Regions from separate parts of the Lysinibacillus sp. NPDC059133 genome, predicted to be linked through region 1. Evidence: riboswitches for the same ligand, from Rfam matches in the RefSeq annotation. Region 1 holds a riboswitch; the other holds the start of a gene.
The links. Region 1 has a riboswitch for glycine ahead of gcvT (glycine cleavage system aminomethyltransferase GcvT). Riboswitches for the same ligand answer to the same signal wherever they lie in the genome.

Region 1 (7,170 bases):
TGTTTGAAGCATTACAACTTCCAAAACAGCATTTATTAGCCATTACAGTTGCAGAAAACAATGGACATATGATTGAGACGTTAAAAGGCGTGGCAAAGCAAATGACTTTGAGTGAAACGATGAAGAAAAAATTAATGAAGCTGCTCTTGTATCCAGTAGTACTCATTCTATTTTTGTTGCTGTTGTTTTTAGTATTTCGCACCGTATTTTTTCCTAATATAGAAAAAATGGTGACAAGTCGAACTGCCGGGGCAGAGGAGACAAGCATTGCTTTGTCAAAGGCATTATTGCATCTTCCCGATGCTTTAATGTTCGCAGGCATAGTGATGTTTTGTAGCATTTTGATTTTTTACCTTTATCTCAAACGACGTCCAATTGCTCGCCAGCTAAATATTATCTTAAAAACTCCTTTGATTCGGTTTTATATACGAATGTCTTTGACGAGACAATTTGCTGCTTATTTAGGTAGTCTGCTACAAAGTGGGTTTTCTTTACAGGCAAGTCTACAAATTTTGGAGGAGCAGCAACTTCAACCGTTTCTACAATATCTAGCGCGATGTATAAAAGATCGTGTTGTTTTTGGTGATACGCTAACACAAGCTGTTAAGTTGATGACAGTTTGGCAGAAGGATTTCTCGACATTTGTTGAACATGGAGAGCAAAGTGGTTATTTAGGAAAAGAGCTAGTACTGTACAGCGAATTATTGACGGAAAAGCAAGAGCAACTACTGCATAAAATCCTTGCTTTTGTGCAGCCTACCTTCTTTATCATTATTGCGATGTGCATAGTTGCTGCATATGTAAGTTTATTATGGCCAATATATCACATGATTGAACTAGTATAGGAGGATAATAATGAAACGTATAAAGCAGCAAGCGGGTTTTACATTGATAGAAATGTTAATTGTTCTTCTGATTATTTCCATATTAATATTAATTACAATCCCCAATGTTACAAAACATTTTGCTACTGTCGATGAGAAGGGCTGTAAAGCCTATGTGTCCATGGTGCAAGGGCAGGTAGAGGCGTATCGAGTAGATTTTATGGCTTATCCAACAATTCAAGATTTGGTAGAGAAAGGCTATTTGAAGAAGAATGAAACGACCTGCCCTAATAAAGAAGAGATTATGATAACTAAGGATGGGGAGGTACGATTGGCGAAAACTTCTACCGATACTGGTTCTAGTAACTGATGGATGTTATTAAAAGTGAGCGTGGCTATACGTTTGTTGAAATGTTAATGGTATTGTTTATCGTGATGTGTTTGTCAGCGATTGTCGTCAAGTATTCGTTAAAAGCAGCGGAGACTAGGGAGCTTGAGCAATTTTTTACGCAAATTCAATTAGATATCCAATATATCCAAACTTATAGTATGCATCAAAGGGAATATATATCGATGAAGTTTGAGAGTTCATCAAAGAGATACATTATTAAAAAGGATATTTTTACAGAATTATATGAACGCCCTTTTCCGAAAGGGGTTGAGTTTATGCCTGCATCGAGTTCAATTTACACGATTATATACAACTATAATGGAAACGTCATGACGCCAGGGACTGTTTATTTTAAAACGCCTCAAGGCAATAAAAAGGTTGTGATTACATTAGGACGAGGGAGATCGAGGGTTGAATGAATCTGGTTATTCATTTGTGGAAACAATATTATCAGTAGTCATTGTCATGTTATTATGCACGACATTAATACCAATTAGCTATACGATGAAAACGACTCTTTATAACAAGAAGTTGGAAGTTATTGCAGCTGAAACGGCCTATGAAGGCTTAAAGCAATATCGCTATCTACAGCAAACGGAAGGCACTAAAACAATTGAAAATATAGAATTTCAGTGGTCTTTGAATGGACAAGGGATATGCGTAAGCTTTCAAAATACCCGAGAATTACGTAAAAAATGTATACAACTGACAGGTGAAGTCGATGAATGAGCGAGGCTATACATTATTAGAAGCGTTATTTCAATTAGTTGTTTTTGTGTTTATTGCCCATCTTGTTGTGTTCATCATGCTTTGGTTTGCAGAAATGAAAATAACGGTGTTATCTGATGAGCAATCAAAGTGGGAGCTTTTTGTTTATGATTTGAATATGTATGTAAATGATGTTTCATCATTTACGATTCGGAAAGATCAAAAGAGAATAACCTTCCAGGCAGCAGATACTATTCATCATATTGATTGTTATAGCAATATTATTCGTGATCAAGTAAATGGTGGTCATGTACCAATGCTAATTGGTATTAATAAATGCCAGTTCCAATATGAAAAAGATATGTTAACAGTAGCTGTTGAACTTCCAAGTGGTATCAAAAAGGAGCGAACTTTCTATGTTCCAGTTATTGAAAAATGACAGAGGGGCTATTTTTTTAATCGCAATTGCATTATTATTTTTTGTAACTACTTTTGTTCTTACGTATTGTACGTCTTATGAGATTCAGTTTCGAACATACGATGGCCTAGAAAAGCTGAATGTTCGAGCTACGGTAAATTTATTAGGACAAATTTTGTCAGACAGTGTAGAATCGTAGTTATAAGAAGGTGATTCGAATGCGAAAAATATATTTAGTGGGCTTTATGGGCTGCGGGAAAAGTGCGTTAGGAAGGCGTTTAAGTTATTTGTTAAAGATGCCATATTATGATATGGATCATGAGATTGTTAGGCAGCAGGGTATGACAATTCCACAGATATTTGAAAAATATGGAGAAGCACGTTTTCGAGAAATAGAAACAGAATTTTTGAAAAATTTCCGAGACGAAGCTTGTATTATTTCAACTGGTGGTGGAGTTGCAATCAATGCTGAAAATCGAAAAATAATGAGGCGCAGTGGACTCGTGTTTTTTTTAGATGCGACATTCGAAGATATTTACAAACGAATACAGCATGATCCGAACAGACCGATTGTACAGAGCTCGACGAAAGAGGAGTTAGAGCAGCTGTATCATTACAGAAGAAAGTTCTATCGTGAAGTAGGGCATATACAAGTGTTAACAGAGGGGAGAACAATCCGTCAAATTCTTGAGTATTTAGCATTCCAAGTCAAAAGGCTAAAAGGCGAACTATGATACATTAGATTTATTAAAATGTTCGTGTTTTAATATAAATTAAAAAATGATTGCCTTTTCAATGCAATTAATGTTAGGATATAGACAAATAAGTTACTTAATGTTCATTGAATACTAAATAGTACCAAGTTGAAACTTGGGCGGATGACTGTACGGGGAGAGCACGTGTAGACGTCACCGAAGGAGCAAGTAACAAAAAGTTATGAATCTCTCAGGTAAAAGGACTCGTATAAGACGCAACTCTGGAGAGAGCTGTAGTACAACAGCCACCAAAGGGGAAAGCCGGCTGATTGGCATTGTAGGTATGCGAGCCAGTCTGGTGTAACTTTCAGGTGCAAGGACAGAGAATCCCGAAAAGGGGTTCGTCTGTCTTTTTTTATGTCTAAATGTTTTACCTAATGTTGTTAGTTCCTCTTTTTGATGAACAAACAGGGAAAGCATGACTGTACAAATAAAAAAACAGACGAACTACTATCAGTAAAAATGTAACGAACAATAAGGGAGCAAAAACAATGACGAACGAATTACAACGTACACCTCTATTTGAAGAATATGCAACACATGGCGGAAAAACAATTGACTTCGGTGGATGGGAATTACCAGTGCAATTCTCTTCTATTAAAGAAGAGCATGATGCAGTACGTAATCGTGCTGGCTTATTTGATGTATCACATATGGGGGAGATTTTAGTAACTGGACCTAATTCACTAGAGTTTTTACAAAATCTTTTGACAAATGATATTTCCAAAATTGCAGTAGGTCAAGCGCAATATAATGCAATGTGCTATGAAGATGGTGGTGTTGTCGATGATTTATTAACGTATAAATTAGCAGACAATCATTATTTACTATGCGTGAACGCGTCAAATATTGAAAAAGATTATGAGTGGATGATGGAAAATCAACATCAATATGATGTGACGATCGACAACCAATCAGAGGCTTATGCACAAATTGCCCTTCAAGGTCCATTAGCAGAAGAAGTTCTTCAAACATTAACAGATACTGATTTACAAACGATTAAATATTTCCGTTTCCAAGCAGATGTTGAAGTTGCTGGTCATAAAGCGTTAGTATCTCGTAGCGGTTACACAGGAGAAGATGGTTTTGAACTATACGGCTCTCCAGAAGATATTAAAGCATTATGGAGTAAAATCTTAGAGGCTGGAAAAGACAAAGGTGTAGTTCCTGCAGGTTTAGGCTGCCGAGATACACTTCGTTTTGAAGCAGGTCTTCCATTATACGGGCAAGAGCTATCAGCGACAATTTCACCTCTTGAGGCTGGTATTGGTTTTGCTGTGAAGTTAAATAAAGAGGATTTTAATGGTCATGATGCATTAGTGGCACAAAAAGAAAATGGGCTGTCACGTAAAATTGTTGGCATTGAAATGATTGATAAAGGAATTCCTCGTCATGGCTATAAAGTGTTGAAGGATGGTCAGGAAATCGGTGAAGTGACAACAGGTACACAGCTTCCTTCTTCTAAACGTAATGTTGGTCACGCATTAATTGACAGCCAATTCGCAACTATCGGAACTGAATTGGAAATCGAAATCCGTGGTAAGCACTTAAAGGTAGTAACAGTTGAAACACCGTTTTACAAACGTTCAAAATAATATTTGAAAAGAGGGACCTACATTTATGAAACATCGTTATTTACCTATGACGGAGCAAGATAAACAAGAAATGTTAGACGTAATCGGTGTATCCTCAGTTGATGAGTTATTTGGGGATATTCCAGAAAAAGTACGTTTTAAAGGCCTATATGATATTAAAGAAGCGAAATCTGAATCAGCTTTATTAAAAGAATTAACGGCAATGGCTGCGAAAAATAAAGATACAAATGCTAACGTATCGTTTTTAGGTGCAGGCGTATACAACCACTATAAACCGGTTATCGTGGACCATGTTATTTCTCGTTCAGAGTTTTACACAGCGTATACTCCATACCAACCAGAAATTTCACAAGGGGAATTACAAGCAATTTTTGAATTCCAAACGATGATTGCAGAGCTTACAGGTATGGATCTTGCAAACTCTTCTATGTACGATGGAGGAACAGCATTAGCTGAAGCGGGTATGCTTGCAGCTGGACATACACGTCGTAAGAAAATTTTAGTATCTGAAACGGTTCATCCTGAGTATCGTGATGTCGTTGCTACATATGCATATGGTCAATCCATTGAAATTGTTACTGTTCCACAAAAAGATGGTGTGACAGATGTAGAAGCTTTAAAGGAATTAATGGATGACAATACGGCAGCTGTTATTGCACAATATCCAAACTTCTTTGGTCAAATAGAGGACTTACAAGTAATCGGTGATATTGCGCATGAGGCAAAAAGTTTATTTGTTGTCTCTTCAAACCCACTTGCACTAGGGATTTTAACACCACCTGGTAAGCTAGGGGCTGATATTTGTGTAGGGGATGCACAGGTCTTCGGTATTTCTGAAGCATTCGGTGGTCCACACTGTGGCTTCTTTGCCGTAACAACGAAGCTCATGCGTAAAGTTCCAGGCCGTCTTGTTGGTGAAACAGTAGATGGTGAAGGTCGTCGTGGTTATGTTTTAACATTACAAGCACGTGAACAACATATCCGTCGTGATAAAGCAACGTCTAATATTTGTTCGAACCAAGCACTTCTTGCACTTGCTGCTTCTGTAGCAATGACTGCTCTAGGTAAACAGGGCGTTCGTGAAATGGCAACGCAAAATATCGCGAAAACTCGCTATGCTAAAAATGCCTTTGAAGCGGCGGGCTTCACAGTAGCATTCCAAGGTGCTCACTTTAACGAAATCGTTGTGAAGACAAATAAATGTGTGAAAGAAATTAATAAAAGCTTAATTGATAAAGGGATCATCGGTGGATATCCTTTAGGTCAAACATATGACTCTCTTAAAAATCATGTGCTAATCGCAGTAACAGAATTACGCACGAAGGAAGAAATTGATGCACTTGTTGCGGAAATGGGGGCTCTTAATGCATAACGAAAATCAATCACTCATTTTTGAAATTTCCAAAGAAGGTCGCGTAGGCTACAACTTAGAAGCACTTGATGTACCAGAGGTTGATCTTGTAGATTTACTACCTGCAAACTTAGTACGCGCGGAATCAGCGGAGTTACCAGAGGTATCTGAGCTTGATATTATGCGTCATTATACAGCACTTTCTCGTCGAAACCACGGTGTAGACTCTGGCTTCTACCCTCTTGGTTCTTGTACGATGAAATATAATCCTAAAATTAACGAGGCTGTTGCACGAATTTCTGGTTTTGCCAATGTTCACCCATTACAGGATGAATCAACAGTTCAAGGCGCTATGGAGCTTCTTTACGATCTACAAACTTCATTAGTTGAAATTACAGGTATGGATGAAGTGACATTACAACCAGCGGCAGGTGCTCATGGTGAATGGACAGCATTAATGATGATTCGTGCCTTCCATGAAGCAAACGGTGAAGGCCATCGTAATAAAGTTATCGTTCCTGACTCTGCTCACGGTACAAACCCAGCATCGGCAACTGTTGCAGGCTTTGAAACTATCACTGTTAAATCAGATGATAATGGTTTAGTAGATATTGAAGATTTGCGCAAAGTAGTTGGTTCTGATACAGCTGCATTAATGCTAACAAATCCAAATACACTTGGTCTATTTGAAGAAAACATTATCGAAATGGCAGAGCTTATTCACTCTGTTGGCGGTAAAGTATACTATGACGGTGCAAACTTAAACGCAGTTATGAGTAAAGCACGTCCTGGTGATATGGGCTTTGACTGCGTACACTTAAATTTACACAAAACATTTACAGGTCCTCACGGTGGCGGTGGCCCGGGTTCAGGTCCAGTAGGAGTAAAAGCAGATTTAATACCATTCCTTCCAAAACCAGTTTTAGTAAGAACAGAAGAAGGAACATATCACTTCGATTACGAGCGTCCACAATCAATCGGACGTGTTAAACCTTACTATGGTAACTTTGGTATCAACGTACGTGCATACACTTATATCCGTACAATGGGTCCAGATGGCTTAAAAGCTGTAACAGAATACGCTGTACTAAACGCAAACTATATGATGCGTCGCCTAGAGTCATTCTA
Region 2 (7,170 bases), on a different contig from region 1:
GTATAATGCTTCTGGTAAATTTGCTGCATTTATCGGGTTACCCGCTAAAAGTGGCGTTTCCGGAGCGATTTTGGTGGCTGTGCCAAGTCATGCAGGCTTAGACTCACCTTTTCCTGTAGGATGCGGTATTGGCATATACGGACCAGCAATTGATGACATCGGGAATAGCGTAGCCGGAGTGAATTTACTTAAGTATATCGCTACCGAGTGGAATATGAATATTTTTTAACTTCATTCAGCGGGTGTGGCGGATGTCACGGATTCAATCAAATGAAAGATGACTTCAGTAAATGGAGTCATCTTTTTTACTTTTTTCAGCGGATTTCTATACATCCGCCAAGGATTATACCGTTCATTTGCTATAAAAAAGCCCTGAATAGCTTCACTTTGCTTAAAGTGTCACTATCCAGGGCGATACAACTTAGCGTATTGCTTTCTTTCTTTTCATCTTATAAATAATCAGCAGCAAAATAAACCAAATTGGTGTCAATAGTAATGCGGTACGTGTTGCCTCTGAAATGAACATTACTACTAATAAAAATGCAAAGAAGACAAGTACTAAATAGTTCACGAACGGAGTGAAAGGTGCCTTGAAAATTGATGCTTCATGAAGTGCACGATTTTTACGTTTATAGATGATATGAGAGATTAATATAATACTCCACACCCAGATAAAGCAAATGGCACTAATTGTTGTAACAACACTAAAGGCGTTTTCAGGCATTAATTTACTTAGTAATGCACCAACGGATACAACAATTGCAGACACAACAAGTGCGTTACTTGGTACACTGTTTTTATTGAGCTTTGCAAACGTTGGTGAAGCTTGTTTGTTGTTTCCAAGATTAAAAAGCATGCGGCTTGTAGAAAATAAACCACTATTACCAGCTGAAGCTGCAGATGTTAGAACGACAAAATTAATAATACCCGCAGCAATTGGAATACCAGCTAGTGTAAATACTTGTACAAATGGACTACTAGAGGCAGACATTTCATTCCAAGGATTAATGCATAAAATAACAAATAATGCCCCTACGTAGAATAATAAAATGCGTAATGGAATTTTGTTAATGGCAGAAGGAATATTTTTTTTAGGATTGGCTGTTTCCGCAGCAGAAACCCCTACTAACTCGACACCAACAAAAGCGAAAACAACCATTTGGAATGCCATTAGGAATCCGTGAAGGCCATTCGGGAATAACCCGCCATGTGCCCAAAGATTTTCAACAGAAACTGTGCCAGAGCTTGTTTGAAAACCTGTAAATAACATGAATAGTCCAATCACAATCAGTGCCACAATTGTTATGACTTTTATAAGTGCAAACCAAAATTCTAGTTCGCCAAATAGTTTTACAGTTAATAAATTCAACATTAATAACAGTACTAAACAGCCAATTGCAGGCACCCATTGTGGTATATCAAACCAATATTGTACATAAACGCCGACAGCAATAATATCTGCCATAGCGGTCATAATCCAGCAGAACCAGTATGTCCAGCCGGTGATGTAACCTGCCCAAGGTCCTATGTATTCGGATGCAAAATCAGTAAATGATGTATAGCCAGCATTTGATAATAACAGTTCGCCTAACGCCCGCATGACGAAAAATAAGGCGGTTCCGACAATTAGATAGGCAAAGATGATGGAAGGTCCAGCTAAAGCAATGGCTTTACCGGAGCCTAAAAATAAACCTGTACCGATTGTTCCGCCAATGGCAATGAGCTGCACATGGCGATTTTTTAAATCACGTTTTAATTGTTGTTGTTGTTCCACGTTGCTCCCCCTCAAAGATACGTAAAAACTATGACTGGAAATAAAAAAGAGACTAGTAGTGACACTAGTCCCGTAAACGACAGAATAACAAATACCGATTGCGAATGTTGTATGCAAAAAAAGAAAACATTCGTGTGGTATAGCTTTCATGATGAAAGTTGATATTACTCCTCTGTCCTTTTGCCTGAGATAGTGAACCCTTCGGCGACGCAAAATGCGCTCTCTCCAGAACTGCTCCTGCTATAGTTTTATCCATAGCATTCATAGCTTGTATTGTATGTCTTAATGACATTGTTTTAAGATATTATACATCCTATCAGTGCTACCATAATTATTCAAGGATAAATTTCAGTCAGTATCGAAAAAAAAGAAGATTGGAGTTCGTCTAGGTAAAAACTTTACGAAAAATAGTATTTTTAGACATACGTTAAAATATGGATAATATTTAATGTTTGGTATAAAGGGGTAAAAGAGGCGAGGAACGAGTGAGGGATACGGTTAGAATTTTGGTAATGGAAAGTGAATGTGGTGTGGGCAGTATATTGCCTCTCGTTCTACTTTTTTCTGTCCCATGTATGATCAAGAACTTGGAGAGCAAGAAATAAGTTGTCAGACGTTAAACAATAAATATAATATAGTAGAAACTCAGAATTTTTTGCAAAAAAGAAACCATCTCATAGTCATTTGAGATGGTTTCTCTTTGTGTTAAACAAAGTGAAGTAGAGATATATTAATTTACTTAGTTTCCGTGAGTAAATTTATATATAGTAGTCACTAATGCCTTAACGATTTTTTACTATTATTTTTTTGTCTTTATTTTACCTGTCCAAGTACGGAAGCCACCTTGAAGTTGGTAAATTTGGTTGTAGCCACGTTTTTTAAGAAATAAAGCAGCACGTGAGCTACGGCCTGTATTTTGACAGTATAAATATACTGGTAAATCTGGGCGAATTTCTTTGTGACGTTGACGTAGAGTTGTTGAAGGAACATTTCGTGCGCCTAGAATGTGGCCTGCATCAAATTCTTTTTGCTCACGTACATCGATAAGCTGTGCTTTACGATAGCCTTCAATAAATTGTTCTTGTGTTAGGTTTGTTACGGCCTTTTTTAGTCGTAGGGCATTGATGCCGATATATGCAATTACGACTACTAAAATTACACCGATTGTGATAAGTATGTTCAACAAAATTTCTTACCCCTTTCTATCTTCTTTATTATTATAAAAGATGCGCTAGCGATAGTCCAATGAGTTTGATAAAATTAATTAGATTGTGGCTAGAATTAATCTATCTTTATTTATGGATGTTATTAGTGAAAGGTCACAGAATCATTCCACTACATTCATAGACTTGGGTGGATGATTAATTCAATAAAGAATAGAACTAAACGCAGAGTGTCAAAATTTTGAGAAGTATTGTTTTTTGCTCATCATCTAGAGAAGGATGACATTTGTTAAAACGTATGCCATATATAGGTTGATTGGAGTGAAGGCAGGGCGACTCCTTGGGGATCAGCGATAGAGGAACGAAGGGTAAAAGCATCACATCCTGTGATAACGCCTTCGTGACCAACCTCATGTCGCTGTCGCTACGTTAGCACTACCCTTTCGCACAAAAAACATCTGTTGGCCCGACGCCCCCAGGAAAGCGCCCAGCCGGAACGGAAATCAACCCCACGTTATGGTGATGAGACTTATTTTTGTACACGTTAGCTAATGTTCAATTAAATATTTGTAGGAGATGAAAATATGACAACTTGGTATTTTCTAAATTCAGGGAAATGTAGCCCTTCTTTTAATATGGCTTTAGATGAGGCATTACTTGATTGGCATAGTGAAGGTTTAATTCCACCAGTCATTCGTTTTTATGAGTGGGAGCCAGCAACACTTTCGATTGGCTATTTTCAGCAGGCGAAAAGAGATATTAATTTCGAGGCTGTGCAAGAACAAGGTTTAGGCTTTGTTCGTCGACCAACAGGTGGTAGAGCCGTTTTACATGAACATGAGTTGACATATAGCGTCATTGTTTCAGAAAGCTATCCAGATATGCCTGAATCAGTGACAGAGGCATATAGAGTGTTAAGTGAAGGGATATTGCAAGGTTTTCATAATCTAGGTATGGATGCTTATTTTAGTGTGCCTAATACCGAAGAACAAAGAGCGGATTTAAAGAAACCTAAAAGTGCAGTTTGCTTTGATGCGCCAAGCTGGTATGAGCTTGTAGTAGAAGGTAAAAAAGTAGCAGGTAGTGCACAAACTCGTCAAAAAGGTGTTATTTTACAGCACGGAGCCATTTTACTAGATTTAGATCAAGAGAAATTATTGTCTGTTTTCAATTTTTCAAGTGAAGAGGCGAAGGCACGTATGCGTAGAAAGATGCCTGAGAAAGCGGTTGCTATCAATAACCTTGTTAAAGAACCCGTGACTATTGAACAATGTGTGACAGCTTTTAGAGATGGTTTTGCAAAATCGTTGCAAATTGATTTAAAACCATTTACACTTTCTGAGGAGCAATTAGAATATGTGCATGCACTTGAAGAAAAAAAATATGCATGTGATGATTGGAACTTCAAAAAATAACAAGAAATAGTATTAAATATTGTTTTGTTAGTAAGCGATAAAAGGATTTTTTTTGTTGATATTTTGCTTATAAATGCCTGTTTTTAGCTGATTGTAGTGAAGGGCTACTTGACTCCCGCAGGAAAGCAGTAGCCCGTAACGTAAATCGACATCTTCTAATAAAAGTTGAATGGATAAAAATGGTTGATCGGCATTCCTGAAATAGTATAAGAAAAATATTTTTTATCGTTCAACCCTTGTAATAACAAGTGGTTCGGATTCTATTCGAAATTGCAAGTGTTGAATTAAAAAACTATATATAGTATCTTTTTTAAAGAAACATACACAATATGTAGTGTTTAACGACACGTGATATTGTGTATTTATTATTGTAATGCAGAAAACAAGGGAGGCAAAACGATGGTACTTACAAATCATCAACCCGAAGTAAACAAATTTGAACAGTTAAACAAAGATATTGAACAATTTCCACAGGTTCATCCTGTAACACCTGATATGCACATTACGCATAAAGGTGTATCAAGACTTGTGATGATCGATCGCTACTCGTTTAAGGATACGGAGAAGAAAACGTTAAAAGCTGGTGATTTCGTCGTATTAACAGTGAAGTCAGATCCAAAATTCCCTGCACGTGGTTTAGGGACAATCCAAAAGCTTGATATGTCTACGAAAACAGCAGAAATTTTGATTCAGGAAGATTACCGTAGTGCTTTAGATGATCCGAAAGAACAAGAAACGGGTGTGATAACGCGTTCAATTGACGTGCTAGAAAAGCCTCTTGAAATATTTTATGAACAAATCGCAAAACGAAATGCAACAGGACTTGCTGCTGTTGAAAAAACACTAGAGAAACGCCAAGAATGGTTTGAAAAGTTTTATGAGCAGTTAGTATCATTAAAATTCATTCCAGCTGGACGAGTTATTTACGGAGCAGGATCTGAAACAGATGTAACTTTCTTCAACTGTTATGTAATGCCATTTGTAGCAGATTCACGTGAAGGAATTAGTGATCACCGTAAGCAAGTAATGGAAATTATGAGCCGCGGTGGTGGTGTAGGGACAAATGGTTCGACATTGCGTCCACGTAACACTTTAGCACGTGGTGTAAATGGTAAATCATCTGGTTCCGTGTCATGGTTAGATGATATTGCGAAGCTGACTCATCTTGTTGAACAAGGTGGCTCGCGTCGTTAAGACTCGGCGACGTAATCTCGTGAATTGCTGGAACACCCTTAGAGCTTTTTTTGCTACAACGTAAGCTGCAAAGCTAGGCGTGAATGCTTGAAAAAAGAAAAGATTGGGCAATCAGCAGCGAAGCATCTATGGAAACGTAGATGAACGTTCAACGACTATTGAAACTTTCTAAGCTTGTCAAAGTATGAAAGAAGTAAATCATATGAGGCGGTGACGCTCTTATGAGGCACGAGACAAAGAACAGTATTCTTTGATGATATAGTCTGATCTTATGTGAAAGCATAAGAGTATGGCAGAAATGACCATGCCAGAAAAATTAAATTCAATATTTTTCTGTAACAAAAAATGGGAGCACAAATGATTATGCTGGCAGATTGGCATCCTGATATCGTGGAATTTATTATTTCGAAAATGCAAAATCCACGAATTCTACGATACCTAATCGAAAATACTACGGATAAAACAATTATTCGTCTAGCAAAAGAAAAATTAAACTTTAAGCCTCTTTCATCTCAAGAGGAAGCTATGTATCAAGGGATTGTTAACTATAAAGGTATCGAAGGCTTAGGCGGATTTGATACGGCTATTATTCGTGAAGCGGAAAACAAACTTCGTGATGGTGGTACTTATACTGTTCACAATCAAGAGTTTTTAACTGGTGCAAATATTTCTGTAACATTAACAAAAGAATTTATGAAAGCTGTAGAAAATGACGCTGACTTTGAGCTTCGTTTCCCAGCTGTTGAAGAATATACAAAAGAAGAGATGGCTATTTACAACAGTGAGTGGCATAAAGTTGGAGATGTGCGCGAATGGGAGAAAATGGGCTATAAAGTACGCACATACCGTACGATTAAAGCGAAAGAATTATGGAATTTAATCAACGTTTGTGCAACATACTCTGCAGAGCCAGGTATTTTCTTCATCGACAACGCCAATGACATGACAAATGCAAAAGCTTATGGTCAAAGCGTTGTTGCGACAAATCCGTGTGGTGGACTTCGCCTCACGTTAAAAATTGCGGGATAAAGCGGGAAGGCTGAGATGCTAATCCGAACCGAAGGCTAAAGGTAAAACTTAAGTCAGGGGCAACGCATACCCGGTGATCCTACCTAGTAGACTATAATCCGGGCACGAGACCGCAACATTACACAATATAATAAATACTAGCCTAATTAAAGAAAGGCTGTGATCAAATGAACAGAGGTTATGCAGGTTTTTATAAATCATATTATTTAAGAAGTTCATATGAGTATGCATACGCCAAATTTCTAGATTATCATTCCATTTCTTGGGGCTATGAAGACAAAGTATTTAATATAGGATTTAAATTTTATAAACCTGATTTTTTCTTCTATAATGATAACGGTGATATTATAAAGATTGTTGAAATTAAGTCTCGCGATATTATAGCGAAAGAAAAAGCTCTTGAAGCTTTAAAGGCTATTGAAACAACTTATGATATTGATTGCGAATTAATTTCTTATGAAGAATTGCTCGAAATGTATAAGCTTGTACTATTTTCGTTAACTTCTACGATAACAGAATGGATAGAATCTAAAAATACGACAATAAACAAAGCTAGTTATGGTAAGTATAATGGCCATTTCAATCAGCGACATAA

Region 2: linked by a shared signal. The riboswitch ahead of ACFXN8_RS10200 (amino acid permease) and the one ahead of gcvT (glycine cleavage system aminomethyltransferase GcvT) in region 1 are both predicted to bind glycine.

What each region holds. Positions count from the first base shown of each region.
Region 1 covers NZ_JBHZDH010000024.1:26,121-33,290, reverse strand. The annotation lists gene comGB (competence type IV pilus assembly protein ComGB) at 1-845, shown strand, start outside; gene comGC (competence type IV pilus major pilin ComGC) at 856-1,194, shown strand; gene comGD (competence type IV pilus minor pilin ComGD) at 1,194-1,634, shown strand; gene ACFXN8_RS14065 (hypothetical protein) at 1,627-1,944, shown strand; gene comGF (competence type IV pilus minor pilin ComGF) at 1,937-2,362, shown strand; gene ACFXN8_RS14055 (hypothetical protein) at 2,340-2,540, shown strand; gene ACFXN8_RS14050 (shikimate kinase) at 2,560-3,075, shown strand; glycine riboswitch at 3,220-3,312, shown strand; gene gcvT (glycine cleavage system aminomethyltransferase GcvT) at 3,588-4,691, shown strand; gene gcvPA (aminomethyl-transferring glycine dehydrogenase subunit GcvPA) at 4,717-6,063, shown strand; gene gcvPB (aminomethyl-transferring glycine dehydrogenase subunit GcvPB) at 6,056-7,170, shown strand, end outside.
Region 2 covers NZ_JBHZDH010000014.1:78,333-85,502, reverse strand. The annotation lists gene ACFXN8_RS10205 (glutaminase) at 1-229, shown strand, start outside; gene ACFXN8_RS10200 (amino acid permease) at 422-1,774, opposite strand; glycine riboswitch at 1,937-2,013, opposite strand; gene ACFXN8_RS10195 (rhodanese-like domain-containing protein) at 2,574-2,957, opposite strand; gene ACFXN8_RS10190 (lipoate--protein ligase family protein) at 3,522-4,352, shown strand; partial or broken gene ACFXN8_RS10185 (ribonucleotide reductase N-terminal alpha domain-containing protein) at 4,752-5,543, shown strand; partial or broken gene ACFXN8_RS10180 (vitamin B12-dependent ribonucleotide reductase) at 5,895-6,542, shown strand; gene ACFXN8_RS10175 (restriction endonuclease) at 6,743-7,170, shown strand, end outside.